3 regions of the Enterobacter sp. UPMP2052 genome follow, and region 2 is predicted to be linked to each of the others. Evidence: predicted binding sites of a transcription regulator. Region 2 holds the regulator's gene; each other region holds the start of a gene.
The links. The regulator PurR, encoded in region 2, represses purine synthesis genes. The targets are predictions, from matches to a motif close to CANGCAAACGTTTGCNTG.

Region 1 (10,001 bases), 1.4 Mb from region 2:
CGACGGGCAGCTACCTGCCTGATGGCTCTAAAGGTAATCAACCTTCCGCGGTGCCTGAGGATCAGGAGAGCGACACGCCCAAACAAGAGGATGTGAGTCATGACAAGCCGTAAACCTGCCCATCTCCTGCTGGTGGATGACGATCCCGGGCTGTTAAAACTGCTGGGGATGCGTCTGGTCAGTGAAGGCTACACCGTGGTGACTGCCGAAAGCGGCCAGGAAGGGCTAAAAGTCCTCTCCCGCGAGAAGATCGATCTGGTCATCAGCGATTTACGGATGGACGAGATGGACGGCATGCAGCTGTTCGCCGAGATCCAGAAGCAGCAGCCGGGAATGCCGGTGATTATCCTTACCGCGCACGGCTCTATTCCGGACGCCGTGGCCGCAACGCAGCAGGGGGTGTTCAGCTTCCTGACCAAACCGGTAGATAAAGACGCGCTGTATAAGGCCATCGACAGCGCGCTTGAACATGCCGCGCCTTCCGGTGATGAGACCTGGCGTGAATCCATCGTGACGCGTAGCCCTGTTATGCTGCGCTTGCTCGAACAGGCGCGGATGGTGGCGCAATCTGACGTCAGCGTTCTGATTAACGGCCAGAGCGGAACCGGGAAGGAGATCCTGGCGCAGGCGATCCACAACGCCAGCCCGCGTAGCAAAAATGCCTTTATCGCCATTAACTGCGGCGCGCTGCCGGAGCAACTGCTGGAATCCGAACTCTTTGGTCACGCGCGCGGTGCCTTTACCGGCGCGGTCAGCAGCCGGGAAGGGCTCTTCCAGGCAGCGGAAGGCGGCACGCTGTTTCTTGATGAGATTGGCGATATGCCCGCGCCGCTGCAGGTTAAACTGCTGCGCGTGCTGCAGGAACGCAAAGTTCGCCCGCTCGGCAGCAACCGGGATATCGACATCAACGTGCGCATTATCTCTGCAACCCACCGTGATTTGCCGAAGGTGATGGCGCGCAACGAGTTTCGCGAAGATCTCTATTACCGCCTGAACGTCGTGAACCTGAAAATTCCGGCGCTGGCCGAGCGAGCGGAAGATATCCCGCTGCTGGCGAACCATCTGCTGCGCCAGTCCGCCGATCGTCATAAACCTTTTGTGCGGGCCTTTTCCACCGATGCGATGAAACGTCTAATGACCGCAAGCTGGCCGGGCAACGTCCGTCAGCTGGTAAACGTCATTGAGCAGTGCGTGGCGTTGACGTCGTCGCCGGTCATTAGCGATGCGCTGGTAGGGCAGGCGCTGGAAGGGGAAAACACGGCGCTGCCCACCTTCGCGGAAGCGCGCAATCAGTTCGAACTCAATTATCTGCGCAAGCTTTTGCAAATCACTAAGGGCAACGTGACCCACGCGGCGCGCATGGCCGGACGCAACCGTACCGAGTTCTACAAGCTGCTGTCACGCCACGAGCTGGAAGCGAACGATTTTAAAGAGTAGTACCGCAAAATCCGAACGAATATGATACTGTGAGCAATCGATTACGAGGCAGCTTACAGGCAAGAGTTTAAGGACCCACCATGAAAAAAATTGATGCGATTATTAAACCTTTCAAACTGGATGATGTACGTGAAGCGCTGGCAGAAGTGGGCATCACCGGGATGACAGTGACGGAAGTGAAAGGTTTTGGTCGTCAAAAAGGTCACACTGAGCTGTACCGTGGCGCAGAGTACATGGTGGACTTTCTGCCGAAAGTAAAAATTGAAATCGTGGTCAGCGACGACATCGTGGACACCTGCGTGGATACCATTATCCGCACGGCTCAGACGGGTAAAATCGGCGACGGCAAAATCTTCGTCTTTGACGTGGCGCGCGTGATCCGTATTCGTACCGGTGAAGAAGACGACGCGGCGATTTAACGTTGTTAATGGTTATGTAGGCCGGGTAAGGCGCAGCCGCCATCCGGCGAAAAAAAAGCCCCTCGTTTGAGGGGCTTTTTGCGTTACAGCACCTTATGCGGCCCGAAACATTCGTAATGAATGTTGTCTTTATTGACGCCCAGGTCAACCAACTGCTTCGCGGCATACTGCATAAACGCTACCGGTCCACACACGTAGAACTGCATTTCCGGCGCGCTAAACGCCCCTTCATGCTGGCTCAAATTCATCAGACCTTCGCTGTCGAAACGTGCTGCCGCGCGGTCCGCATCCGTTGGCAGACGATACCAGGTGTGCGCCGTAAAGTGCGGCAGACCTGCTGCCAGCGCTGTCACTTCATCCGCAAAAGCATGCACATCACCGTTTTCTGCAGCGTGGAACCAGTTCACCTGCGCGCTGTGGTGAGATTTTGCAAGAGTATCCAGCATCGCCAGCATTGGCGTTTGACCCACACCCGCAGAGATCAGCGTAACCGGTACATTTGACTCAACGGCCATAAAGAAATCGCCCGCCGGTGCGGCCAGATGCACCACGTCGCCCACTTTCGCTTCGTTATGCAGCCAGCTTGATACCTGGCCACCCTCTTCGCGTTTCACCGCAATACGGTAGCCTTTGCCGTTCGGCTTACGGGTAAGGGAGTACTGGCGGATCTCCTGATGCGGGAAACCGTCTGGCTTCAGCCACACGCCGAGATACTGGCCCGGCTGGTAATCTGCCACCGGCTGCCCGTCGACCGGCTCGAATTCAAAGCTGGTAATCAGCGCGCTGCGCGGCGTTTTTTCGACGATGCGGAACGCACGAGTGCCTTCCCAGCCGCCGTTTTTACTGGCGTTTTCGCTGTAGATCTCTGCTTCACGGTTGATAAACACGCCTGCCAGCACGCCGTAGGCTTTGCCCCAGGCGTCAAGCACCTCCTGGCCTGGGCTGAACATCTCGTCCAGCGTTGCCAGCAGATGAGCGCCAACAATGTTGTACTGCTCCGGTTTGATCTGAAAGCTGGTATGTTTCTGCGCGATTTTCTCTACCGCAGGCAGCAGGGCCGGCAGGTTTTCAATATTGCTGGCATAGGCAGCGATGGCGTTAAACAACGCTTCACGCTGGTCGCCGTTGCGCTGGTTGCTCATGTTAAAAATCTCTTTGAGCTCCGGATTATGCGCGAACATGCGATCGTAAAAGTGGGCGGTAAGTTTAGGGCCGGTTTCGACAAGCAGGGGAATAGTAGCCTTAACGGTAGCGATGGTTTGAGCGTCTAACATAGCAACTTCCTTCATATGTTACTTTAATGATGTATTTTATATGCATCTTATAAAAATAACCCTGTAATGTAAATGGTTCTTTGCATAGTGAAAAATATGCATCACAAAGCTGAAAAGAAATCCGCTGAAACGGACGACCGCTTTATTGCTCAAACCCTTGCGTGGCGCGCAGGAAAACGTTTGCGTAAAATCGTTTGTCAAGACCTGTTATCGAAGAACTATTCGGTTATACTGTTGCGCGTCGTCCAACAGGACTGCCTTTTCAGGCCAAAAATTTACTTGTTAGCTGAGTCAGGAGATGCGGATGTTAAAGCGTGAAATGAACATTGCCGATTATGATGCCGAACTGTGGCAGGCTATGGAGCAGGAAAAAGTACGTCAGGAAGAGCACATCGAACTGATCGCCTCCGAGAACTACACCAGCCCGCGCGTCATGCAGGCGCAGGGTTCTCAGCTGACCAACAAATATGCTGAAGGTTATCCGGGCAAGCGCTATTACGGCGGTTGCGAGTACGTTGATATCGTTGAGCAGCTGGCGATTGACCGCGCAAAAGAGCTTTTTGGCGCTGACTACGCAAACGTCCAGCCACACTCCGGCTCTCAGGCTAACTTTGCGGTCTATACCGCGCTGCTGCAGCCGGGCGATACCGTTCTGGGTATGAACCTGGCGCAGGGCGGCCACCTGACTCACGGCTCCCCGGTTAACTTCTCTGGCAAACTGTACAACATCATTCCTTACGGTATTGATGAGTCCGGTAAAATTGACTACGAAGACATGGCGAAGCAGGCCAAAGAGCACAAGCCGAAGATGATTATCGGTGGCTTCTCCGCTTACTCCGGCGTGGTTGACTGGGCTAAAATGCGCGAAATCGCAGACAGCATCGGCGCTTACCTGTTCGTCGACATGGCACACGTTGCCGGTCTGATTGCTGCAGGCGTCTATCCGAACCCGGTTCCACATGCGCACGTTGTCACCACCACCACCCACAAAACGCTGGCCGGCCCACGCGGTGGCCTGATCCTGGCAAAAGGCGGCGACGAAGATCTGTATAAGAAACTGAACTCAGCCGTGTTCCCAAGCGCACAGGGCGGCCCGCTGATGCACGTCATCGCGGCAAAAGCCGTGGCGCTGAAAGAAGCGATGGAGCCAGAGTTCAAAGTTTACCAGCAGCAGGTTGCTAAGAACGCTAAAGCGATGGTGGAAGTGTTCCTGAACCGTGGCTACAAAGTGGTTTCCGGCGGTACTGAAAACCACCTGTTCCTGCTGGATCTGGTTGATAAGAACCTGACCGGTAAAGAAGCTGACGCTGCCCTGGGCCGCGCCAACATCACCGTCAACAAAAACAGCGTACCAAACGATCCTAAGAGCCCGTTTGTGACGTCCGGTATCCGTATCGGCTCTCCGGCCGTCACGCGCCGTGGCTTCAAAGAAGCAGAAGTGAAAGAGCTGGCGGGCTGGATGTGCGACGTGCTGGACAACATCAATGACGAAGCGGTCATTGAGCGTGTTAAAGGTAAAGTGCTGGATATCTGTGCACGCTTCCCGGTGTACGCATAATCTTACTGCTTTGCAGACAGTATTAAGGCCGCGCTTGCGGCCTTTTTTTATGGGCTAACGTCGGTCGAGGGAGATTGCGCCCGGCCCGACAATCGCCAGCAAAAGAAACGCGCCCGCAATACTCACATTCTTGTAGAAGTTAATCATATTCGGCACAACCGCATCGCCGGTCATATTCCAGTAATGGTGACCAATCACCGCTGTTCCCAGGGTGTAAAAAACATACAGCACGGCGAGAGGACGGGTGAAAAAGCCAAGCACGATCACTATCGCGACGGGCACTTCCATGACCACCGCGATAATCGCCGCCAGCATTGGCATGGGTGCGCCAAGCGACGTCATATACTGCACGGTGCCGCTAAAGCCCGTCAGTTTTGGGAAGCCAAAAATAATAAACAACACAACGATGGCGATGCGGGCAACCAACAGCAACAGGTGGCGCGACTGGCCAAAATCGAGGTAGCGAAGCGAGTTCATGGCAGAAATACCTCTGCAGAGGGGAGTCATTTAAACCTAATACAGATTTTCCTGCCTTGCCATAAGCCAGCCGACTGCACGGAATGTTAAATTTTCGTTAACTTATAGCAGGCTATCGACTTGCTTAATTTGCCTATTCTCGCCAGACTATGGCCTTCATTTCGGGAGGGATTCATGGTCTTGCATTCCACGCGCTGGCTGGCGCTCAGCTATTTTACCTACTTCTTTAGCTACGGCATTTTTCTGCCATTCTGGAGCGTCTGGCTCAAAGGGATCGGCCTGAGCCCGGAAACCATCGGCGTCCTGCTGGGGGCAGGGCTGGTGGCGCGTTTCCTCGGTAGCCTGCTGATTGCGCCGCGCGTTAGCGATCCGTCCTTACTGATTAAAGCCGTACGCATACTCGCCTTGCTGACGCTGGTGTTTGTCGCCTGCTTCTGGGTCAGCCATCAGTTTGCCTGGCTGATGGTGGTGATGGTTGGTTTTAACCTGTTTTTCTCTCCCCTGGTTCCGCTGACGGATGCGCTGGCGAACACCTGGCAAAAACAGATCACCATGGACTATGGCCGCGTGCGGCTGTGGGGATCGATCGCCTTTGTGATTGGCTCTGCGCTGGTGGGGAAGCTGGTCAGCCTCTATGATTATCACGCGATCCTGGCGCTGCTGAGCATCGGGATTGCCTCAATGCTGCTGGGGATGCTGCTCCGCCCGTCCGTGATGCCGCAGGGTGAAAGCCGTCACCATGAGAGCGCAGGCTGGCCCGCATGGCGCAGCCTGGTGGCACAAAGCTGGCGTTTCCTGGCCTGCGTATGCCTGCTTCAGGGGGCACACGCGGCCTATTATGGCTTCAGTGCCATTTACTGGCAGGGGGCGGGATACTCTGCGTCTGCGGTGGGCTACCTGTGGTCGCTGGGGGTGGTCGCCGAGGTCATTATCTTTGCGCTGAGTAAAAAACTGTTCAGCCGCTTTGGCGCGCGTGATTTGCTGTTGCTCTCCGCCATTTGCGGTGTGGCGCGCTGGGGCATCATGGGCTGGACCACCGAACTGCCGTGGCTCATCGTCGCGCAAATCCTGCACTGCGGTACCTTTACCGTCTGTCATCTGGCGGCGATGCGCTATATCGCGGCGCGAGAGGGCGGAGACGTTATTCGCCTGCAGGCGGTCTACTCTGCAGTCGCGATGGGCGGCAGTATTGCGATCATGACCGTCTTTGCGGGCTTCCTGTATCAGCACCTTGGGCACGGCGTGTTCTGGGTGATGGCGCTGGTCGCGCTGCCTGCCATCATCGTGCGTCCTAAGGTAACCGCCCGGGCTTAATGTTCCAGCATGGCGCGGATATGTTCTTGCTGCTGCGCGTTCAGTGTCTCTACGGCATGGATCAGCGGCGGCGAGAACAGCGGCAGAGCGGTAGGATAGGGCGTGATAACCAGCGCCGCTTCGCGCGGTGCGCCCTCTTTCTGAAAGCTCTGTAGCGTCAGGTAACGGATATTGAGCGGCAGCAGCGTGAGCTCGCGCAACTGCTGTTCGATATGCGCCTCGCACGCTTTATCTTCACCCGTCAGTAACACCACCTGTTTTTCGTGCAGGTCGGTCTCCTGCATCAGCCAGGCACCAAAAATCACCGCCACCAGGCTCATCTCTTCATCCGAGAACCGCAGCCCAAACTCGGCTTCCAGCTCATACAGCGCCTCTTTGGTGGTGCGCAACAGGCGTGGATAAAGCCGATGGATCTCCTCCGGCAGGCTATTGTCGATGCCAATCTCAAACAGCGAGCGGTCCAGCGCCTGCGCGAGATGGACATACAGCTGGTCGGTCAGCCCCTGTTCATCGCTGAAGTTCATCCCCGTTTGCGCCCGGAAACGGGCGACCATCCGCACAATCGCCCGGCGTAAACGCTGATCCTGCTGGTGTTTATCGAGCGCCGGGTCGGGGGTGCGCAGCATCATAAACAGCAGCGCGAGAAACAGCTGCTCATCGCCATGGGTGCCCTGCGGGACGCGACGTTTCCAGTGGCGGACAATCTCCTGCGCCGTAAAATACTCCCCTCTCGACTGCGTCCAGCTGCGCTGAACCGGCGAAAACTGCGGAGTGTTGCCCCGATGGTGTTGAATCAGACAGTATTGCAGGTAGAGCTGTAAAAACTGAACGTCGCGGCACTCAAACTGACGCTGCAGCTTACGTGAGCAAAAGTTAATCAACGCCCGCAGGTTCGCATCATCATAAAGCGGTCGCGCGATACCCTGTTGTTTAAGCGCGGTTTTTAACGCAGGGGTAAACTGGTGCGAGACAAAATGCGGGCAAAGCCGGAGCGAGCGGCGCAGCCAGTGCAGCAAACATAAGCGCTGGTTAAGGGAGGAGCCTTCAAGTCGGTAGCAGCCGTCGTGGTGCGTAACGATATCCAGCTGGTGATAGCGCTGGATTTCATCGCGCGTCTCGGCTATATCTTGCCGTGCGATGGCATCGTCCACCCCATTGGCAGCAATGATGCTCTGTGCGGTGACGGCAGCATCGGGCAGGTAAAGCATCAAAAGCACCTGGCAGCGGCGCTGCGAACTGGAAAGCACAGATGGAATTTCAAGCGTCGTCATCATCTGTCGGGTATCCAGTGTGAATGTAAGATAAGAATAGCTAAAGGATGGGCGCTGAAAAGCGCGCCGGCGGGCCTTTCACTCAGGATTGCGGGCGAACATCACAGAATTTTTGACGTGAGGAGATGATGCAAATAGTTAAACACAGCGCAATGGCGCTATTTTTGGCGGTTTTCACTTTCGGCGCCAGCGCACATCCTCACAGTTTTATCAGCCTGAAGACCGGGCTGGTGACGGACGGCACTGAGCTTAGCGGGCTGAAAATGCGCTGGACGATGGATGAAATCACCTCTGCAGACCTGCTGTACGATGCGGGCAATGCAAAACCCGGGGATGAGGTCTGGAAAAAGCTGGCGGCGGAAGTGATGGCCAACGTCCTTGGGCAACACTACTTCACCGAGTTCTGGCACAACGGGCAAAAGGTGACGTTTCTGAACCGCCCGACGGAGTACGGCCTGGCGCGCGAGGGCCATCAGGCGGTGCTGACGTTCGTGCTCCCGCTGGCTCACCCTCAGCCGCTGGCCGGGCAGAAATACACCTTCTCCACCTTTGACCCGACCTATTACGTCGACATGCATTACGCGCAGGACAGCGACGTTGAGCTGCCCGCCGCTCTGCAAAAAAACTGCACGGTTGCGGTTCACACGCCAACGCCCAGCGATGAGATGCTGAACTTTGCGGTATCGCTCGATAAAGCCGATGCGCCGCCAGAGGATATGGAATTGGGCAAACAGTTTGCACAGCAGGTAACGTTACAATGTCAGTGATCGCTTCTCCCACCCAAAAACCGCGCCGCTGGCTGCACCTCTGGCCGCTGGCGCTCTTTGTGCTGCTGGCCGTGTGCGGCATGTTGTGGTTGTGGCAGGCGTGGCCGCAGGTGATGATTAAAAGCATCGTCTGGCAGCGGGAGGTCAATCAGCAGATGAGCGGGCTGCTCAAGGCGGTGGCGGAAAACCCCACCAAAGCGGGCGGCTCCCTGCTGGCGTTTAGCTTTATCTACGGCGTACTGCATGCGCTGGGGCCGGGGCACGGCAAAATCGTGATCGCCACCTGGCTTGCCACGCATCCTTCTAAGCTCAAGTCGAGCATCGGCCTGACGCTGGCATCGTCGCTGCTGCAGGGCGGCGTGGCAATAGCGCTGGTCGTGGTGGTGCTTGCACTGTTACAGCTTCCTGCTCGCCAGCTGCACATGAGCAGCTTCTGGCTGGAGAAGGGGAGTTATGCGCTGGTGGGCGTGCTGGGGCTGATCCTCTGCTGGCGGGCGCTGAAAAAACTGCGCGCGCTGTTACGTAAACCGACCTTCAAAGCCTTTACGCCCCACCACGTCCACGACGCGCACTGTGGTTGCGGGCATCAGCATCTGCCGACGCAGGAACAGTTACAGAACGGCGACGACTGGCGCGCGCGGCTGATGATTATTCTGTCTATGGGGATGCGCCCGTGTTCGGGGGCGATCATGGTGCTGCTGTTCAGCAAGGTAATCGGCGTATTCGGCTGGGGAATTCTCTCGGCCCTGGCGATGGCGGCGGGTACGTCACTGACGATCTCGTCCCTGGCGCTGCTGGTGCACAGCTTCCGCCGTCTGGCGGTAAAACTGAGCGGCAACAACACGCCGGTACTGTGGCGACAAATAGGATGGACAACCCTGGCGCTGGCGGGCGGGGTCATCTTGCTGGTGGCTGCGGTAACGATGTGGGTGAGTGCGGTGCCGGTGGGCAGGGGATTAAGGCCGTTTTAGTCAGGCGCGGTTTGATACCCTCTCCCACAGGGAGAGGGTATTGACCGATTAACGCTTCAGCGCGTCGCTCAGCTCATCGCGCATGTTTGCCAGCATGGCTTTCACGACGCGTGGGTTGCCCGCAACGATGTTGCCGGTAGACATGTAGTTATGGCCGCCGGTGAAATCACAGACAATGGCCCCTGCTTCACGTGCGATCAGCTCGCCCGCAGCAAAGTCCCATGGCTTCAGTGACAGTTCGAAATAGCCGTCAACGCGGCCGGTTGCCACGTAGGCCAGATCCAGCGCTGCTGAACCGGTGCGACGGAAGTCAGCACATTCAGTGAACAGTTTGCCCAGGATATTCATATAGGTTGTTGCGTGCTGTTTCGCCTTGAACGGGAAACCGGTCGCCAGAATAGTGCCGTCCAGATCGCGAGCGTTGCTGCAACGCAGACGATAGCCGTTCAGCTGCGCGCCCTGACCGCGGGTAGCGGTGAACAGTTCGTTACGCATTGGATCGTAAACAACGGC
Region 2 (10,001 bases):
CTGGCCAAACGCGGCATTGCCTACCTGCACATGTCCGAGCCAGACTGGGCTGGCGGTCAGCCATACACCGAAGCGTTCCGTCAGAAAGTGCGCGATCGTTTCCACGGGGTGATCATCGGTGCGGGCGCGTACACGCCTGAGAAAGCAGAAGACTTGATCAACAAAGGTCTGATCGATGCCGTTGCGTTTGGTCGCGATTTCATCGCTAACCCGGACCTGGTCGCACGTCTTAAACATAAAGCAGAGCTTAACCCTCAGCGTCCGGAAAGCTTCTACGGCGGCGGCGCGGAAGGCTACACCGACTACCCTACGCTCTAATCCCGTCATTGTGCATTGATAGCGGCGACATATCGCCGCTATACTAAAACATCGTTTCTGTTAAAAAAGATAATCCTTTCCATTGGTTAATGAGGAAATTATGCGCCTACTTCACACCATGCTGCGCGTTGGCGACCTGCAACGTTCTATCGATTTCTACACTAACGTACTGGGCATGAAACTGCTGCGCACCAGCGAAAACCCGGAATACAAATACTCGCTGGCCTTCGTGGGCTATGGCCCGGAATCCGATGAAGCGGTTATCGAACTGACCTATAACTGGGGCGTGGAGAGCTATGACCTGGGCAATGCCTACGGCCATATCGCGCTGGAAGTGGATAACGCAGCCGAAGCCTGTGAACGCATCCGCAGCAACGGCGGCAACGTCACGCGTGAAGCGGGCCCGGTTAAAGGCGGCACAACCGTGATTGCCTTCGTTGAAGATCCGGACGGTTACAAAATCGAACTGATTGAAGCCAAAGACGCCGGTCGCGGTCTGGGCAACTGATCCCCCAGGGCGCATTTGCGCCCTGTTGTTTTACTGCATCCCCTGCCAAAATTTGCCATAATGCGCACTGCTTTTTTCCCCATGTAAGAGACCCTGATGTCCGATAACGCTCAATTTACCGGTCTGTGCGACCGTTTTCGTGGTTTTTATCCCGTTGTCATTGATGTAGAAACAGCCGGATTTAACGCTAAAACCGATGCGCTGCTTGAGATTGCCGCCATAACGCTGAAAATGGATGAACAGGGCTGGCTTACACCGGACACCACGCTGCATTTCCACGTTGAACCCTTCGAAGGGGCGAATCTGCAGCCCGAGGCGCTGGCGTTTAACGGCATAGATCCGAAAAACCCGCTGCGCGGCGCGGTGAGCGAGTACGACGCGCTTCACGCCATTTTTAAAATGGTGCGTAAAGGCATGAAAGATAACGACTGTAGCCGCGCCATTATGGTGGCGCACAACGCCACCTTCGACCACAGTTTTACGATGGCTGCCGCCGAGCGCGCCTCACTTAAGCGCAACCCTTTCCACCCTTTCGTAACCTTTGACACAGCGGCGCTGAGCGGTCTGGCGCTCGGTCAGACGGTGTTGTCAAAAGCCTGCATCACCGCAGGAATCGAATTTGACGGCACGCAGGCGCACTCCGCGCTCTATGATACCGAGCGCACAGCCGAATTGTTCTGCGAAATCGTGAACCGCTGGAAGCGGTTAGGCGGCTGGCCGCTGCCGATGGGCGAGAACGACGCATAAAAAAAGCGACCGAAAGGTCGCTTTTTTACAGGGGCAGCAAGATTATTCTGCGCCCGGCTCTTCGGTTTTGTACTTCTCCGCAGTCTCTTTGATCAGCTGCTGCAGTTCGCCACGCTGATACATTTCGATCAGGATGTCGCAGCCGCCAACCAGCTCGCCATCAATCCACAGCTGTGGGAAGGTCGGCCAGTTTGCGTATTTTGGCAGTTCAGCACGGATGTCAGGGTTTTGCAGGATATCAACGTAAGCAAAACGCTCACCACAGGCAGACAGCGCCTGAACCGCTTGCGCGGAGAAACCGCAGCTAGGCAGCTTCGGAGAACCTTTCATGTACAGGAGAATCGGGTTTTCAGCGATCTGGCGCTGGATTTTTTCAATAGTGGTGCTCATGTTTTGCTTCCTTTAACTTCTGTTACGGCAATTGTCTGACATTGTAGCGGTTCAGACAGACATCGGAAAATAACATTTTAGTCACGTTTATATATTTTAACGTGTGTGGCTATAAGTTGCATTGAAAATGGTGCTTACCCCTTCTCCCGCTAAGGTTTTGCTTAGGGAGTGAACAATAGGGCTACAGAACGATGAATTTTTTTGCACTTGCTAACGAAACACGTTTTTAGAGTGAAAAATGCTATTAACTTCCCGGGTTTTTATAGATTAGAATCGACGGGCTTTGTAAATCACACGCGGGCATTATTGATGGCCTGCAATTATCAGGGGACTGCCCAGTGGCGCGGATAAATAAAATCTCGATCACGCTCTGTGCTTTACTGTTTACATCACTCTCATTCACGCCAGCGGCGAACGCCTCTGAACAGGCGCGGCATTCTGCTGTACAAAAAACGCATCTGGCGAAAACCACAGAACGTAAGAAAAAAACTCCCGGCAAGACCGTTAAGAAAAAAACCACCGCTCAGACCAAACAAACCGCCTCCAGCAAGACCAAATCGAAAACCAAAACCTCCCGCACCCACACGCGTAAAACTACCCAGACAGCTGCCAGGCTCGTGAGCGAAAAATGCACGGTGCGCAAGGGGCATAAATCGACGTGCACCAAAGCCACCAAACTCGCGGAAGTGCATAAGGTGCGCATGCAAAAAGCGCAAAAGACGGCGATGAATAAACTGATGGGGCAAATTGGTAAACCCTATCACTGGGGAGGTTCCTCTCCGCGTACCGGTTTCGACTGCAGCGGCCTGGTCTATTACGCGTATAAGGATCTGGTGAAGTTTCGTATTCCCCGCACCGCGAATGAAATGTACCACCTGCGCGATGCGGCTCCGGTAAACCGTGGCGAACTCCAGAACGGCGACCTGGTGTTCTTCCGCACCCAGGGCCGCGGCACGGCTGATCACGTTGGCGTGTACGTCGGCAATGGAAAATTCATTCAGTCTCCGCGTAGCGGCCAGGATATCCAGATCACCTCTCTCAGCGAAGATTACTGGGTACGCCACTACGTTGGCGCGCGCCGGGTCATGACGCCGAAAACCGTCCGCTAGCCCCTGCCCTGCTACCGTCGTAGCAGGGTAAGCTCCTCTTTTGCATACCCTTTTAATCTGCTACTCTATCCTTGTTGTCTGTAGGGTTATTGGCAACGTATAAAACAATAAGGAGAGAAGCAATGTCGTTCGAATTACCTGCACTACCGTATGCAAAAGACGCCCTGGCACCGCACATTTCTGCGGAAACCCTGGAGTACCATTACGGCAAACACCACCAGACCTACGTCACCAACCTCAACAACCTGATCAAAGGCACCGAGTTTGAAGGCAAAACGCTGGAAGAGATCGTGCGTAGCTCAGAGGGTGGCGTGTTCAACAATGCCGCTCAGGTGTGGAACCACACCTTCTACTGGCACTGCCTGGCACCAAATGCGGGCGGAGAACCTGTTGGTGAACTGGCCGAGGCGATCAACGCGGCGTTTGGCAGCTTCGCGGACTTTAAAGCGAAATTTACCGACGCTGCGGTGAAAAACTTTGGTTCCGGCTGGACATGGCTGGTGAAAGAGGCCAACGGCAAGCTGGCTATCGTGTCGACGTCTAACGCTGGTACACCGCTGACCACCAGCGCCACGCCGCTGATGACGGTGGACGTGTGGGAACACGCCTACTACATCGACTACCGTAACGCGCGCCCTAACTATCTGGAGCACTTCTGGGCGCTGGTTAACTGGGAATTCGTGGCGAAGAACTTCGCCGGGTAAGAGACACGCAGAAGGGTTCGCCCTTCTGCGTTTATTCTATTTTGCAGCGCAGGCCGCTTCAGGCTGTTTTCGCCCGGACATCAGTACAAGCAGCAGGCCAAGCGCGGCCACAATCGCCCCCATCACGGGTACAAAGCCGTAACCCAGACCACCCGAGATCACCGCACCGCCCGCCGCAGCGCCCAGCGCATTCCCCAGGTTGAACGCCCCGATATTGACGGAAGATGAGAGCCCCGGCGCCTCATGAGCAACACGCATCACGCGCATTTGCAGTGGCGGTACCACGGCAAAGGTCGCCGCCCCCCAGACCACCATCGCAATCGCCGCCCCCACTTCAGTGCGCGCAAGCCACGGGATGGCCACCATAATCACAATCAGCAGGGTTAAAAAGCCTTTCAGCGTGCCGGTAACGGAACGGTCTGCCAGCTTCCCGCCAAGGTAATTGCCAATCGAGAAGCCCACGCCAATCAGCACCAGCATCGCGGTAATAAAGATCGGCGTAGCGTGAGTGATCTCATGCAGCACCGGTGAAATATAGGTATAGAGGGTAAACATCGCCCCGGCGCCCAGCACGGTGGTCAATAGCGCGGAAAGAACCTGAGGGCGCACCAGCACCGACAGCTCTTTGCGTACATCAGGGCGTTCTCCGGCGCTGCCCTTCGGCAGGGAGAAGAACAGTGCGGCCATCGCCACAACCCCAAGTGCGGCGGTGGCGAGGAACGACATGCGCCAGCCGATGACTTCACCGAGCCAGGTCGCCGCCGGTACGCCGCCAATATTGGCGATCGTCAGGCCCATAAACATGGTGGCGACCGCGCTGGCCTGCTTGTGTTTGGGAACCACGCTGGCGGCAACGACTGATCCCAGCCCGAAGAAAGCACCGTGGTTGAGGCTGGTCAGAATACGCGACAGCATCAGGGTGGTGTAGTCAGGCGAAATTGCGGAGAGCACATTGCCAAGCGTGAAGATCGCCATCAGGAAAATCAGCGCATTGCGACGCGCGCGGTGCGAGAGCAGCAGCGTCATCAGGGGTGCCCCCACCATCACGCCGATCGCATAGGCGCTGATCAGCATACCAGCCGCCGGTATTGAGACGTCTACGCCCCGCGCGATAACGGGCAGCAAGCCCATCGGGGAGAATTCAGTGGTGCCAATCCCAAAAGCGCCAATCGCCAGGGCCAGCAAGGGGAAATTGATTTTCATGCGTTAACTCCGGATGCCGTGTCGCGTCGTGACACAGAACAATGAAGCCAAAAGCATGACATCAATCACAAAAAATGAGAAGTTTACATTTTGGCAAAAGATTTTTGCCAGAGGGGTAACAATCAGGCGAGGATGTGGAGGGAGACGCCTCTCCCTCCGCGTGAATCAGTGCAGCGCAGCCGTTAAACCACCGGCCACAATCAATGCCAGCACAATAACGGTGGTAACCAGCGAAAACTTCAGATCGGAACTCATCAATTTTTCTCCTTTTAATCACCCCACGAAAAGTGAGCTTGCTCATTTTTACACAGTTCAGGTCAAAAATCTTCCTGGTTTTAACCTGATATCCACTTTTGCTCTTCCCCTTTTCATCAAGATAGGACAAAATTCCACGCTAAATTTATTAGCGTACCGGCCATTGACCCCCTCCTGACGTCCTGTGTCGTTTTCCCGGCGTGTCGCAATTCAAGATTGCGTAATAAGGGTGAGAGAAGGCAAACGTTTACCTTCATGATTATCAGGAGCTTAGGATATGGTCTGGAGTGACATTTAATGGCAACAATAAAAGACGTAGCAAAACGCGCAAACGTTTCCACTACAACCGTATCACATGTTATTAACAAAACTCGCTTTGTTGCTGAAGAGACGCGCAATGCCGTCTGGGCGGCGATCAAAGAGCTGCACTACTCCCCGAGTGCGGTAGCGCGTAGCCTCAAAGTGAATCACACCAAATCGATCGGTTTGCTGGCAACCAGTAGCGAAGCGGCCTATTTCGCAGAAATTATCGAAGCGGTGGAAAAAAACTGCTTCCAGAAAGGCTATACCCTGATTCTGGGCAACGCCTGGAACAACATTGAAAAACAGCGTGCCTACCTTTCAATGATGGCGCAAAAGCGCGTCGACGGCCTGCTGGTGATGTGTTCAGAATACCCGGAATCGGTGCTTTCCATGCTGGAAGAGTACCGTCACATCCCGATGGTGGTGATGGACTGGGGCGAAGCGCGCGCCGATTTCACCGACTCCGTGATTGATAACGCTTTTGAAGGCGGCTATATGGCGGGTCGTTATCTGGTAGAACGCGGGCATCGCGAGATTGGCGTTATTCCCGGCCCGCTTGAGCGCAACACCGGCGCAGGGCGTCTGGCTGGCTTTATGAAAGCGATGGAAGAAGCACTGATCACCGTGCCGGAAAACTGGATTGTGCAGGGCGACTTCGAGCCAGAATCGGGCTATCGCGCCATGCAGCAGATCGTCTCCCAGCAGCCTCGCCCGACCGCCGTCTTCTGCGGGGGCGATATTATGGCAATGGGTGCGCTCTGTGCGGCGGATGAACTGGGTCTGCGCGTGCCGCAGGACATTTCCGTGATCGGGTATGACAACGTGCGTAACGCCCGTTTCTTCACCCCGGCGCTGACCACCATCCACCAGCCGAAAGATTCGCTGGGCGAAACCGCTTTCAACATGCTGATGGACAGGATCGTTAACAAGCGTGAAGAATCGCAGTCTATTGAAGTCCACCCGCGTCTTGTTGAGCGCCGTTCCGTTGCGGATGGCCCTTTCCGCGACTACCGTCGCTAATGGTTAACGGGGCCAGCTACGCTGGCGCCCGTAGCCACTCCCGGTTCAGCGTTTCGCTGTCTCCCAGATAATCCAGCAGCCAGGCCATGGCAGGCGATACGTCGTTCTGCTGCCAGGTGAGGCAACAGGCTGCATCCGGGAACGGGTTTTCCAGCTGCAGGGCAACCCATTCACCGCTGTCGATCCTCGGACGTGCAAAGTGGACGGGCACCATCGCCACGCACAGGCCCGCCGTCAGGCAGGTGGCAGACGACTCCCAGTCAGGTGCCACCACGCGCCGCTGGTTGTCCAGCAGCCAGGTGATGCGTTTGGGCAGCGAGCGCGAGGTATCTTCCAGCACCAGCGACGGCCAGTTGCGCAACGTGTCGTCACTCAGCGGCCCTTCCAGCGCGGCCAAAGGATGATGGCTGGCGACCACGCAGGTCCAGCTCAGCATGCCCATATCCCGAAAAGCGTAACGTCCCCCAACGGGAATAGCCTGCGTCGCGCCGATAGCCATCTCAACCCTGCCGTCCGCCAGCGCATCCCAGACGCCGTTGAACACCTCCTGCGATACCCGCAGCTCAACGTCCGAGAAATGGCGATAGAAATCCACGATCATCTGCCGTGTGCGTTCGGGCTTCACAATGTTGTCTACCGCAATGGAGAGATGGCCCCGCCAGCCGTTGGCGATCTGTTGGCACTGCTCGCGGGTGATCTGCATTTTTTTGATGACAGAACGTCCCTCCTTGAGAAACCACGCCCCCGCAGGCGTTAACACCACGTCGCGGTGCCGACGCTCAAACAGCGGCACCGCCAGCCACTCCTCCAGCTGGCGCACGGTATAACTGACCGCAGAGGGAACCCGATGCAGTTCCTGCGCGGCTCCGGTAAAACTGCCGTTACGCGCCACGGCGTCTACAACTTCAAGAGAATAATCAGACCACATTTTCTGCCTGCAAAAAATTTGAATGCACTTACCAAATATTAGCGTTTCACAAGCCGCTTTGCACTCCCTACACTCTGCGCCAATTAACACCTGCCTCCTCAGGAGAAAAAAACAATGCAACCCAGGAACGGATTTTTAGTCTGGCTCGGCGGCTTAAGCGTGCTTGGCTTTCTGGCAACCGATATGTACCTCCCTGCTTTCGCCGCGATGCAGGAAGATTTGCAGACGCCTGCCGCCGCCATCAGCGCCAGCCTGAGCTTATTCCTTGCGGGCTTCGCCATCGCACAGCTGATGTGGGGGCCGCTCTCTGACCGCTTTGGCCGCAAGCCGGTGCTGTTACTCGGCCTGGCGATTTTTGCCGTAGGCTGTCTGGGGATGCTGTGGGTACGTGATGCCACCTGGCTGCTGGTGCTGCGCTTTATTCAGGCGGTGGGCGTATGCGCGGCAGCGGTCACCTGGCAGGCGCTGGTGACCGACTACTACCCGGCCTCGCGTACAAACCGGATTTTCGCTACCATCATGCCGCTGGTCGGCCTGTCGCCGGCCCTTGCTCCGCTGCTGGGCAGCTGGATCCTCGCCCATTTCGACTGGCAGGCGATTTTCGCCACGCTGTTTGCCATTACGCTGGTGCTGATGCTGCCCGCCTTTGCGCTTAAGCCGGCCCATAAAAAAGCCACGCACGCCGATGCGAAGCCCATCACCTTTATCTCCCTGCTGCGCACCAAAGCGTATCGCGGTAACGTCCTGATTTACGCCGCCTGCTCTGCGAGCTTCTTCGCCTGGCTCACCGGCTCACCTTTTATCCTCCACGATATGGGCTATAGCCCGGCGGCCATCGGTCTGAGCTACGTTCCGCAAACTATCGCCTTCCTGGTGGGCGGCTACGGCTGTCGTGCGGCCCTGCAGAAATGGGACGGACAACAGATGCTGCCCTGGCTGCTGGCGCTCTACACCCTGAGCGTGGTAGGCACCTGGGCTGTCGGTTTCATTCCGGGCGTGGGGCTTGCAGAAATTTTGATTCCTTTCTGCGTGATGGCCGTCGCCAACGGCGCAATTTATCCTATCGTGGTGGCGCAGGCGTTGCGTCCGTTCCCGCAGGCCACCGGCCGCGCGGCGGCGCTGCAAAATACCCTGCAGCTGGGGTTATGTTTCCTCGCAAGCCTCGTGGTTTCCGCGCTGATCGTTACCCCGCTGCTCACCACCACCAGCGTGATGCTGTTTACCGCTGTGCTGGCCGTCATCGGATATCGCATACAGTCTTCTGCCTACCGTGAGCAGGCCAGCCGCGCGCAGGCAGACGCCTCCCAGGCATAATCGCATGGGAAATTATGTTGCATATCAGTGATTAGGTTGCTAAGAATTTTCTATTGAATCACCAAATTTTGAGGCCTATACTAAATTTGGTTCGATAAATACGATAAATATTAAGTGTTAACGGGAGCCGGAGTGCTCCCGTTTTACCATGGAAGGCATTTCGGCAAGGGTTATCTCCCTTCCTCTGTTCTACGTCGGATACTAGCCTCGCGGGCATTTACCGTGAGATTTCTCACAAACCATAAAAAGCGTCTACGCTGTTTGAAGGTTCTGATCACAGCAAGGTGATGGAGAAGCTATGAGTTCATCGTGTATAGAAGAAGTCAGCGTTCCGGACGACAACTGGTCCCGGATCGCCAGTGAACTGTTGAGTCGTGCGGGCATCACTATTAACGGGTCCTCCCCTTACGACCCTCAGGTCAAACATCCCGACTTTTTTAAACGCGTCCTGCAGGAGGGATCGTTAGGCCTGGGCGAAAGCTATATGGATGGATGGTGGGATTGCGAGCGGCTGGATATCTTTTTCACCCGCGTTCTACGCGCGGGGCTGGAGAACCAGCTTCCTCGACACGTTAAAGACACGCTGCGCATCGCCTCCGCCCGCCTGTTCAACCTCCAGAGTAAAAAACGGGCATGGATCGTTGGCAAAGAACACTACGATCTTGGCAACGACCTGTTCAGCCGTATGCTCGACCCCTTCATGCAATATTCCTGCGGCTACTGGAAAAAGGCGACCACGCTTGAAGAGGCGCAGCAGGACAAATTGCGCTTAATTTGTGAAAAACTGCAGCTTGAACCCGGCATGCGCGTACTGGATATCGGCTGCGGCTGGGGTGGTCTGGCGTACTTTATGGCGAAGCATTATGGCGTTAGCGTTGTAGGCGTCACCATCTCTGCCGAACAGCAAAAGATGGCGCAGGAACGCTGCCAGGGTCTGGATGTCGATATTCGTCTGCAGGATTATCGCGATCTTAATGAGCAATTCGATCGAATCGTCTCGGTCGGAATGTTTGAGCACGTAGGGCCGAAAAACTACAAGACCTACTTTACGGTAGCCGATCGTAACCTGAAGCCGGACGGTATCTTCCTGCTGCATACCATTGGCTCGAAGCGGACCGACAACAACGTTGACCCGTGGATCAATAAATACATCTTCCCGAATGGCTGTTTGCCCTCTGTACGCCAGATAGCCAATGCCAGTG
Region 3 (10,001 bases), 330 kb from region 2:
CTTCTTAACGATTTACACAAAGAGCTGCAGGATATCGGGGTTCGCGCCGACAGCGGCTCGGAAGAGCGGGCGCGTATTCGTCGCGACGAGCTGCATGCCCAGTTAAGCAACAACCGTGCGCGCCGTAATCAGCTGGAAAAAGCGCTGACCTTCTGTGAAGCGGAGATGGACAACCTGACGCGTCGCCTGCGCAAGCTGGAACGTGACTATCACGAAATGCGCGAGCAGGTTGTGACCGCCAAGGCGGGCTGGTGCGCGGTGATGCGCATGGTGAAAGACAATAACGTTGAGCGTCGTCTGCACCGTCGCGAGCTGGCCTACCTTTCCGGGGATGAACTGCGCTCCATGTCGGATAAGGCATTGGGTGCGCTGCGTCTGGCGGTAGCGGATAACGAACATCTGCGCGACGTGCTGCGCATGTCCGAAGATCCAAAACGTCCAGAGCGTAAAATCCAGTTCTTCGTGGCGGTTTACCAGCACCTGCGCGAGCGTATTCGCCAGGATATCATCCGCACCGACGATCCGGTCGAAGCCATCGAGCAGATGGAAATCGAGCTGGGTCGCCTGACGGAAGAGTTAACCTCCCGCGAGCAGAAGCTGGCAATCAGTTCCCGCAGCGTGGCAAATATCATCCGCAAAACCATTCAGCGCGAGCAGAACCGTATTCGTCAGCTGAACCAGGGACTGCAGAGCGTGTCGTTTGGACAGGTTAACAGCGTGCGTCTGAACGTGAACGTACGTGAGGCCCACTCGACGCTGCTTGATGTGTTGTCCGAGCAGCACGAACAGCATCAGGATCTGTTTAACAGCAACCGCCTGACCTTCTCGGAAGCACTGGCGAAGCTGTACCAGCGCCTGAACCCGCAGATTGATATGGGGCAGCGCACGCCGCAAACCATCGGCGAAGAACTGCTGGATTACCGTAACTATCTTGAGATGGAAGTGGAGGTCAACCGTGGTTCAGACGGCTGGCTGCGCGCCGAGTCCGGTGCGCTCTCAACAGGTGAGGCTATCGGTACCGGGATGTCTATTCTGGTGATGGTGGTGCAGAGCTGGGAAGATGAGGCGCGTCGTCTGCGCGGCAAAGATATCTCCCCATGCCGCCTGCTGTTCCTTGATGAAGCGGCGCGTCTTGATGCCCGCTCTATCGCCACGCTGTTTGAGCTGTGCGACCGTCTTGATATGCAGCTTATCATCGCGGCACCAGAGAACATCAGCCCGGAAAAAGGCACTACCTATAAGCTGGTGCGTAAAGTCTTCCAGAACAGCGAGCACGTACACGTCGTGGGTCTGCGCGGCTTTGCACCGCAGCCACCGGAGTCGTTACCCGGCACGGCTGACGCTTCCTGAGGCGTTTTGTTACAAAGAGCGGCGCAGTAGCGCCGCTTTTTTTATTCACTTAACTTGTGCTGATAGCGGGGTTATCTTTAAACTTCTTTACATAAGGCAAGGCAACTGCGGTTATGCCTTCCTATACTAACTAAACATAAGCCCCAGAATGATGGGCATGTCGTGAAAAACAGGGGGCAAGGGATGTTGCTAAAGAAAAATCGTGGTCGTCAGCTGTCAGCGCTGGGTTTGTGCCTGACAGTGATGTTTGCTCCACTGTTTACCGCACAGGCGGATGAGCCTGAAGTTGTGCCTTCGGACAGCTCTGCAACGACGGGTACACAACCGATGTCGCTGTCTCTGCCGCTGGATCAATCTCCGGCGACGGCGATCATGGCGGGAATCCGGCCGCTACCCGAAGGGATCGACACTGGTTCACTTCGCCAGCAGCTGATGACGGGCTTGCCGTCAGGCTACACGCCAGCCTATATCAACCAGCTCACGCTGCTGTATGCCGCGCGTGATATGAAACCTATGTGGGAAAACCGCGACGCGGTGCGCGCGTTTCAGCAACAGCTTGCGGAAGTCGCGATTGCAGGTTTCCAGCCGCAGTTCACCACCTGGGTGGAGCTGCTGACCGACCCTTCCGTTACCGGCCAGGCGCGGGATGTGGTGTTGTCTGATGCGATGATGGGCTACCTGCAGTTTGTGGCGGGCATTCCGGTTAATGGCAACCGCTGGCTGTATAGTCAAAAGCCTTACAAGCTGGCGACCCCGGCGCTGTCAGTGATTAACCAGTGGCAGCTGTCGCTGGATAATGGTGAACTGCCGCGCTTTATCGCAAGCCTTGCGCCTGCGCATCCGCAATACGCCACGATGCATCAATCCTTACTGGCGCTGGTGGCGGACTCGCGGCCGTGGCCGCAACTGCGCGCCACCGCGACGCTTCGCCCTGGCCAGTGGAGCAGCGATGTTCCCGCCCTGCGTGAAATCCTCAGCCGTTCCGGCATCCTCGACGGCGGGCCTAACATTGCTCTTCCTGGCGACGATTCGCAAAACGTGGTGGTCAGCCCGTCTGCCCCGGTCAAAGAGAAAAAAGCCGTAGGGCTAAACAACAAGCCCGCGGCGTACGATCGTGAACTGGTGGCAGCCGTGAAGCAATTTCAGGCCGCGCAAGGGCTGGGGGCTGATGGCGTCATTGGTCAGTCCACGCGTGACTGGCTGAACGTCTCTCCTGCGCAGCGGGCAGGGGTGCTGGCGCTGAATATCCAGCGTTTGCGTTTGCTGCCGGGTACGCTTTCGACCGGCATCATGGTCAATATTCCTGCTTACTCTCTGGTTTATTATCAGGACGGAAACGAAGTGCTGGCGTCCCGCGTCATTGTCGGGCGGCCAGATCGTAAAACGCCGATGATGAGCAGCGCGCTGAACAATGTCGTGGTGAACCCGCCGTGGAACGTTCCGCCGACGCTTGCGCGCAAAGACATCCTGCCTAAGGTGTGGAACGATCCGGGCTATCTGGAACGCCACGGTTATACGGTGATGCGCGGCTGGAACAGTAAAGAAGCGATTGACCCGTATATGGTCGACTGGTCTACAATTACGGCCTCGAACCTGCCGTTCCGTTTCCAGCAGGCACCGGGCGCGCATAACTCGCTGGGACGTTACAAGTTCAATATGCCGAGTTCCGACGCTATCTATTTGCACGATACGCCAAACCATACCCTGTTCCAGAAAGACACCCGCGCACTCAGCTCCGGCTGCGTTCGTGTAAACAAAGCGTCTGAACTGGCGAACATGCTGTTGCAGGATGCCGGCTGGAACGATACGCGGATCTCTGATGCGCTGAAACAAGGTGATACCCGGTACGTGAATATCCGCCACAATATTCCCGTCAATCTTTACTACCTGACGGCGTTTGTCGGGGCCGACGGGCGTACCCAGTATCGTACAGATATTTACAATTATGATCTCCCCGCGCGATCCGGCGCACAAATTTTGCCAAAAGCGGAACAATTAATCAGGTAAATGAAGTAGTTCGGGAAAAATGATTGTCGTAAGTTATGGTGAATACGGGGCAATATGGCTGTAGGCCGCGTATTTACTGGGGTTGGGCGCCTTGACGTTGTCGGCTTTGCCAGTTAAGGTGCCCTTCGTGCGCTAAGCATATTGACGATTTCATTGACCTGTAGACCTGATTATCATGGACAAATTTGACGCTAATCGCCGCAAACTGCTGGCGTTAGGTGGTGTTGCGCTGGGCGCAGCGGCCATCTTGCCGACGCCAGCATTTGCCACCCTCTCGACCCCACGTCCGCGTATTTTAACGCTCAACAATCTTCACACCGGTGAGTCGCTTAAAGCGGAGTTTTTCGATGGCAGAGGCTATATTCAGGATGAATTAGCAAAACTAAACCATTTTTTCCGTGATTTCCGCGCGAATAAAATAAAAGCCATCGATCCAGGACTGTTTGATCAGTTGTTTCGCCTTCAGGGCCTGTTGGGGACCAGCAGACCTGTGCAGCTCATTTCTGGCTATCGCTCGCTCGATACCAATAACGAACTGCGTGCCCACAGCCGTGGGGTAGCGAAAAAAAGCTACCACACCAAAGGGCAGGCAATGGATTTCCACATTGAAGGCGTTTCGTTAGCCAATATTCGCAAAGCTGCGTTATCTATGCGCGCAGGTGGTGTAGGATATTACCCACGTAGCAACTTTGTGCATATTGATACCGGGCCGGTCAGGCACTGGTAATAACGAAACACAGGAGCAGTATGAACTATCGTATTATTCCGGTTACCGCGTTCTCCCAGAACTGTTCATTAATCTGGTGTGAGCAAACCAAACTGGCCGCGCTTGTTGATCCCGGCGGCGACGCTGAGAAAATCAAGCAGGAAGTCGCTGCAAGCGGCGTCACACTGATGCAGATCCTGCTCACTCACGGTCACCTTGACCACGTGGGGGCAGCAGCTGAACTGGCGCAGCACTACGGTGTGCCGGTTATCGGTCCGGAAAAAGAAGATGAGTTCTGGCTTGAGGGGTTACCTGCCCAAAGTCGCATGTTTGGCCTTGATGAGTGTCAGCCGCTGACGCCCGATCGCTGGCTGAACGAAGGAGATCGTGTAAGCGTAGGGAATGTGACGTTACAGGTGTTGCATTGTCCCGGGCACACGCCGGGCCATATCGTCTTCTTTGATGACCAGTCGCGTCTGCTGATTTCCGGCGATGTGATTTTCAAAGGTGGGGTAGGACGCAGTGATTTTCCGCGCGGCGATCACGGACAGCTGATCCAGTCGATTAAGCAGAAGTTATTGCCGTTAGGCGATGACGTGACGTTTATCCCCGGGCACGGTCCGATGTCGACGCTGGGCTATGAACGGGTACACAATCCGTTCCTTCAGGATGAAATGCCTGTCTGGTAACCAGAATGAAAAAAGCCTGCATATGCAGGCTTTTTTGTGGGCGCGAGTTACAGAACGGCGACAATCGCCTCGCACAGCGGTGCCATATTATCTGGCGTCATGCCCGCCACGTTTACGCGGCCAGAGGCAACGGCGTAGACGCCGAACTCTTCACGCAGACGCAGAACCTGTTCTTTAGTCAGGCCGCTGAACGAGAACATGCCGTTTTGCTTGATGATGAAGCTGAAATCACGGTCAGCCCCTTTCTCCGCCAGCGTGCTCACAAACAGCAGACGCATGCGCTGGATACGCTGGCGCATATCGTTCAGCTCCTGCTCCCAGATCGCGCGCAGCGCGTCGTTGCTCAGGATGGTCGCCACCACAGAGGCACCGTGTGCCGGTGGGTTAGAGTAGTTTGCACGGATCACGGATTTCATCTGGCTGAACGCGCGGTCGACGGTCTGATCGTCGGCGGCGACCAGCGTACAGGCACCCACGCGCTCATTGTACAGGCCGAAGTTCTTGGAGTATGAGCTTGCGACAATCAGCTCCTGATGAACAGCCGCGAACGCGCGCAGGCCTTCGGCATCTTCTTCCAGCCCGCGAGCAAAGCCCTGGTAGGCGAAGTCGAACAGCGGCAGCCAGCCTTTTTCAACGGACAGTTTTGCCAGCTGTTCCCACTGTTCCAGCGTCGGATCGATACCGGTTGGGTTATGGCAGCAGCCATGGAACAGAACAACGTCACCCGCCTGCGCGTCGTTCAGGCTGGTCAGCAGACCGTCAAAGTCCAGCGCGTGGTTTGCTGCATCGTAGTAAGCGTATTCACACACTTCCAGACCCGCAGAGTTAAAGACGTTTTTATGGTTTGGCCAGCTTGGGTTGCTGACCCAGACGCGCTTAACGGAGGTGTTTTTCGCCAGGAAATCCGCCGCAACGCGCAGGGCACCGGTGCCGCCTGGCGTTTGTGCTGTACGAGCGCGTTTGCTGCTCACAATCTCACTGCCTTTACCGAACAGCAGTTCCTGCGTGCAGCGACCAAATTCAGGGATACCATCAATACCGAGGTAGTTCTTGGTGGTTTCGTTTTCCAGCAGGTACTGTTCCGCTTTTTTAACGCTGGTCAGTACCGGTGTTTTGCCGGTTTCATCTTTATATACACCAATACCCAGGTTGATTTTGCCAGGGCGGTCATCGGCACGAAACAGATCGGCCAGGCCCAGAATTGGGTCGGCAGGAGCGGCGGTAATGTTCTCAAACATGACGAAGTTCCATTGTGATTACAGAAGTGAAATCCGCTATCAGGTTAACGGTAGATTTACAAAATGCCAACCGTTTGCGACGAAAAGCGTGCAGCTTCTCAAAAGTCGCCATTTTTTGCTTTCAGGCAAAAAAAAACAGGGCCGAAGCCCTGTTCATTAAGCATATAACATTGTGGCGTGCTGATTAGAACTGGTAAACGATACCCAGAGCAACGGTGTCATCATTGTTGATACCGAGCTTGTTGTCGTCTTTCAGCTGGTTGATCTGGTAGTCAACATAGGTGGACATGTTTTTGTTGAAGTAGTAAGTCGCACCCACTTCGATGTAGTTGATGAAGTCTTCGTCGCCGATACCTTCTACGTCTTTCGCTTTAGATTTGTAGTAGGAAATGGACGGACGCAGGCCGAAATCGAACTGGTACTGTGCAACAACAGAGAAGTCCTGAGACTTGTTAGCGAAGCCACGGCTGCCCAGACGCGCTGCGTTCTGCATTTCGCCGTACAGTGCTGCCAGGTAGATGTTGTTCGCGTCGTATTTCAGACCGGTCGCCCACTGCTCAGCTTTATCACCGTTACCCCATTCCAGAGTCTGCTGGTTGTTGGTACGGTCAGCGGCGCCGTAAGCACCCAGTACTGCGAAGCCATCAAACTCGTAGCTCAGAGAGGTTGCCCAGCCGTCGCCGTTAGAACGGGTAGCGTCGGTACGCTCGTTTTTACCCAGGTACTGAACGCCAAAGTTCAGACCGTCAACCAGACCGAAGAAGTTGTTGTTACGGTAAGTTGCCAGACCACCGGTACGGCCCGCGAAGAAGTCATCGCTTGCGCCAGTGTCGCCGCCGAACTCAGGTAGCATATCGGTGATACCGATAACGTCATACACCAGACCATAGTTACGACCGTAGTCGAAGGAGCCTGCGTCACCGAATTTCAGACCTGCGAATGCCAGACGAGTTTTGTTGCCGCTCTGTGCGTCGCTGCCTTCAGAGTTGTTACCCTGGAAGTTGTATTCCCACTGGCCGTAACCGGTCAGCTGGTCGTTGATCTGGGTTTCGCCTTTGAAGCCCAGACGCGCGTAAGTCATGTCGCCATCGTTGCCATCATTGTCAGAGAAGTAATGCAGGCCAACAGCTTTCCCGTAAAGATCTAATTTGTTGCCGTCTTTGTTATAGATTTCTGCAGCGTTAGCTGCACCGGCTACCAGCAGGGCAGGGATAACCACTGCCAGGATATTGCGCTTCATCATTATTTATTACCCTCATTGGTTTTTTTATGACACTCGCCACTGCCGCCAATAAATTCTGTCAATAAATATTTCCGGAACTATTGATGAGAGTTAGGTGTCTTTATGTGTCTGACAGGCATCTTTCCATTCATAGAACCGTTTCGCTAGCCTGAAAGTGCTACAATCCTCAAGATTCAGTAACAAAAAGAAATAATGTGTAAAAATTTGTGTATTTTCGGGAACTTTGTGAACCACCTCAAACTTCAGAACTGATTGCCTAAATAAACAGCGTTTTCATTCCTATATATATGAATTTCTTATATTTATTTTCGATAAAAGGATTTCATATAAACAGAAGTTAAACGGTGCATCTTTTCTTATGACCACGAATAGCCTTCCGGAAGGCTGCATAGTGGCGTTAATTTTGTGCTATTGCTTAAGAATTCAATAAGCACAATAAGACTGTGGTTTATTTTTTGTTCGCAGATGTTTCGTGGAAATAAAACGTAACAAGCAGGGGATTTGACGGGGTTGCAGCTTAATCAAGCTGACTTTGACCTGACGAAAATTGACATTGCAGAATAAAATAATGGCCAGCATGTGCTGGCCATTATCATTGATAACGCGATTAGAAACTGGCGTTACGCGGCGTGCGTGGGAAAGGAATCACATCACGCACGTTCTGTACACCGGTGACGTAGGCAATAAGACGTTCAAAGCCAAGGCCAAAACCGGAGTGCGGAACGGTGCCGTAACGACGCAGATCGCGATACCAGCCGTAGTCAGCAGGGTTAAGACCCATCTCTTCCATACGGGCGTCCAGCACGTCCAGACGCTCTTCACGCTGAGAACCGCCGATGATTTCGCCGATGCCCGGCGCAAGCACGTCCATCGCTGCCACGGTTTTACCGTCTTCGTTAAGGCGCATGTAGAAGGCCTTAATGTCTTTCGGATAGTTTTTCACAACCACCGGTGCTTTGAAGTGTTTCTCTGCCAGATAACGCTCGTGTTCGGAGGAGAGGTCAACGCCCCAGTAAACAGGGTTCTCAAACTTCTCGCCGCATTTTTCGAGGATAGCAACCGCATCGGTGTAATCCACCTGCGCAAAGTCAGCGGAAACGAAACGCTCAAGACGGGCAATCGCGTCGTTATCCACGCGTTCAGCGAAGAATTTCATATCATCAGCACGTTCTTCAAGAACCGCTTTGAACACGTACTTCAGCATGGCTTCTGCCAGGCCTGCTACGTCATTCAGATCCGCGAAAGCCACTTCGGGCTCCAGCATCCAGAACTCCGCCAGGTGACGGCTGGTGTTGGAGTTTTCGGCACGGAAGGTTGGGCCGAAGGTGTAGATTTTAGACAGCGCACAGGCGTAGGTTTCGCCGTTGAGCTGGCCGGACACCGTCAGGAAGGCTTCTTTCCCGAAGAAGTCTTTGTCGTAATCCACTTTGCCTTCCGGCGTGCGCGGCAGGTTTTCCATATCCAGCGTTGAAACGCGGAACATTTCGCCGGCACCTTCGGTGTCAGACGCGGTGATAAGCGGGGTAGAGACCCAGAAATAACCCTGCTCATCGAAGAAGCGATGCAGCGCCTGCGCCAGCGTGTGACGCACGCGGGCAACCGCTCCAATCAGGTTGGTGCGCGGACGCAGGTGCGCCACTTCACGCAGATACTCAATGCTGTGGCGTTTTGCCGCCATCGGGTAGGTATCAGGATCTTCAACCCAGCCCGTGACTTCGATAGCGGAAGCCTGAATTTCGAAACTCTGACCCTGACCAGGCGATGCCACAACCACGCCGGTGACAATAACGGAACAACCCGTTGTCAGGTGCAGAACGTCATCATTGTAATTGGGCAGAGAATTATTGATGACGGCCTGTACAGGATCAAAGCAGGAACCGTCATAGACGGCGAGGAAGGAGATGCCAGCTTTAGAATCTCGGCGAGTACGCACCCATCCGCGCACGGTGACTTCTTGGTCAACGGCGACACGGCCCTGGAGTACGTCGGCTACAGGCACAACGCTCATAATATTCTCTCTGTTAATAGTCGGAAAAAATAAACACTTGTCCGCCCTTATAGGGGGGATATCTATGTTACCTGGCATCCGCCATCAGACAAGCAGATTTCGCAGTCAAAAGAGAAGAAATCAGAAATAAATAAGGTGAGAGGGAGCCTGAAAGGCTCCCTGAGGCGGTCAGCTTGCTTTTTTAACCTGCGGCAGATCGAAGGCTTCGCGCAGGGCGCGGACAAATGCTTTGTCGTGACAGATGGTTTTGCCTGGGCTGTCAGAGAGTTTTGCCACCGGCTTGCCGTTACATTCCACCAGCTTTATGACGATGTTCAGCGGTTTTACCTGTGGGATATCACAGGTCAAACGGGTCCCGATACCGAAACTCAGGTTCACTCGGGAAGAGAAGTGGCGATAAAGGTCGACGGCTTTCGCCAGATCGAGGTTATCGGAGAAGACCAGCACCTTGCTCATTGGGTCGATGCCCAATTTTTGGTAATGGGCGATGGCCTTCTCGCCCCATTCAACCGGGTCACCGGAGTCATGGCGCAAGCCCTGATAGCGTTGTGCAAACTCAGGACCAAAGTCACGCAGGAACGCGTCCATGGTAATGCAGTCAGTGAGGGCGATACCTAGCTGGTCAGGGTACTCGTCCAGCCAGGCGGCAAGCGCAGCGCGCTGGCTGTTGGCAAGGTCGGGGCTGATCTGCTGGTGTGCCTGGAACCATTCGTGTGCCTGGGTGCCCATGGGGGTCAGATCCAGACGACGGGCCAGGTCA

Region 1: glyA (serine hydroxymethyltransferase) is a predicted target of PurR. The motif match lies at 3,300-3,317, and genes of this name have one in related genera.
Region 3: ACWKX3_RS08070 (amino acid aminotransferase) is a predicted target of PurR. The motif match lies at 6,054-6,071, and genes of this name have one in related genera.

The regions. Positions count from the first base shown of each region.
Region 1 is NZ_JBSKJR010000001.1:37,282-47,282, forward strand. Features, by position in the region: gene qseG (two-component system QseEF-associated lipoprotein QseG) at 1-113, shown strand, start outside; gene glrR (two-component system response regulator GlrR) at 100-1,437, shown strand; gene glnB (nitrogen regulatory protein P-II) at 1,518-1,856, shown strand; gene hmpA (NO-inducible flavohemoprotein) at 1,940-3,130, opposite strand; gene glyA (serine hydroxymethyltransferase) at 3,435-4,688, shown strand; gene ACWKX3_RS00200 (DoxX family protein) at 4,743-5,165, opposite strand; gene ACWKX3_RS00205 (3-phenylpropionate MFS transporter) at 5,340-6,479, shown strand; gene csiE (stationary phase inducible protein CsiE) at 6,476-7,753, opposite strand; gene ACWKX3_RS00215 (DUF1007 family protein) at 7,879-8,517, shown strand; gene ACWKX3_RS00220 (nickel/cobalt transporter) at 8,508-9,488, shown strand; gene suhB (inositol-1-monophosphatase) at 9,537-10,001, opposite strand, start outside.
Region 2 is NZ_JBSKJR010000001.1:1,387,948-1,397,948, forward strand. Features, by position in the region: gene nemA (alkene reductase) at 1-318, shown strand, start outside; gene gloA (lactoylglutathione lyase) at 419-826, shown strand; gene rnt (ribonuclease T) at 923-1,573, shown strand; gene grxD (monothiol glutaredoxin 4) at 1,616-1,963, opposite strand; gene ACWKX3_RS06415 (C40 family peptidase) at 2,302-3,072, shown strand; gene sodB (superoxide dismutase [Fe]) at 3,195-3,776, shown strand; gene ACWKX3_RS06425 (MFS transporter) at 3,813-4,979, opposite strand; gene cydH (cytochrome bd-I oxidase subunit CydH) at 5,145-5,234, opposite strand; gene purR (HTH-type transcriptional repressor PurR) at 5,532-6,557, shown strand; gene punR (DNA-binding transcriptional activator PunR) at 6,574-7,485, opposite strand; gene punC (purine nucleoside transporter PunC) at 7,600-8,799, shown strand; gene cfa (cyclopropane fatty acyl phospholipid synthase) at 9,098-10,001, shown strand, end outside.
Region 3 is NZ_JBSKJR010000001.1:1,716,565-1,726,565, reverse strand. Features, by position in the region: gene mukB (chromosome partition protein MukB) at 1-1,350, shown strand, start outside; gene ldtD (L,D-transpeptidase) at 1,534-3,357, shown strand; gene ACWKX3_RS08080 (YcbK family protein) at 3,533-4,084, shown strand; gene ACWKX3_RS08075 (MBL fold metallo-hydrolase) at 4,105-4,752, shown strand; gene ACWKX3_RS08070 (amino acid aminotransferase) at 4,800-5,990, opposite strand; gene ompF (porin OmpF) at 6,175-7,233, opposite strand; gene asnS (asparagine--tRNA ligase) at 7,841-9,241, opposite strand; gene pncB (nicotinate phosphoribosyltransferase) at 9,410-10,001, opposite strand, start outside.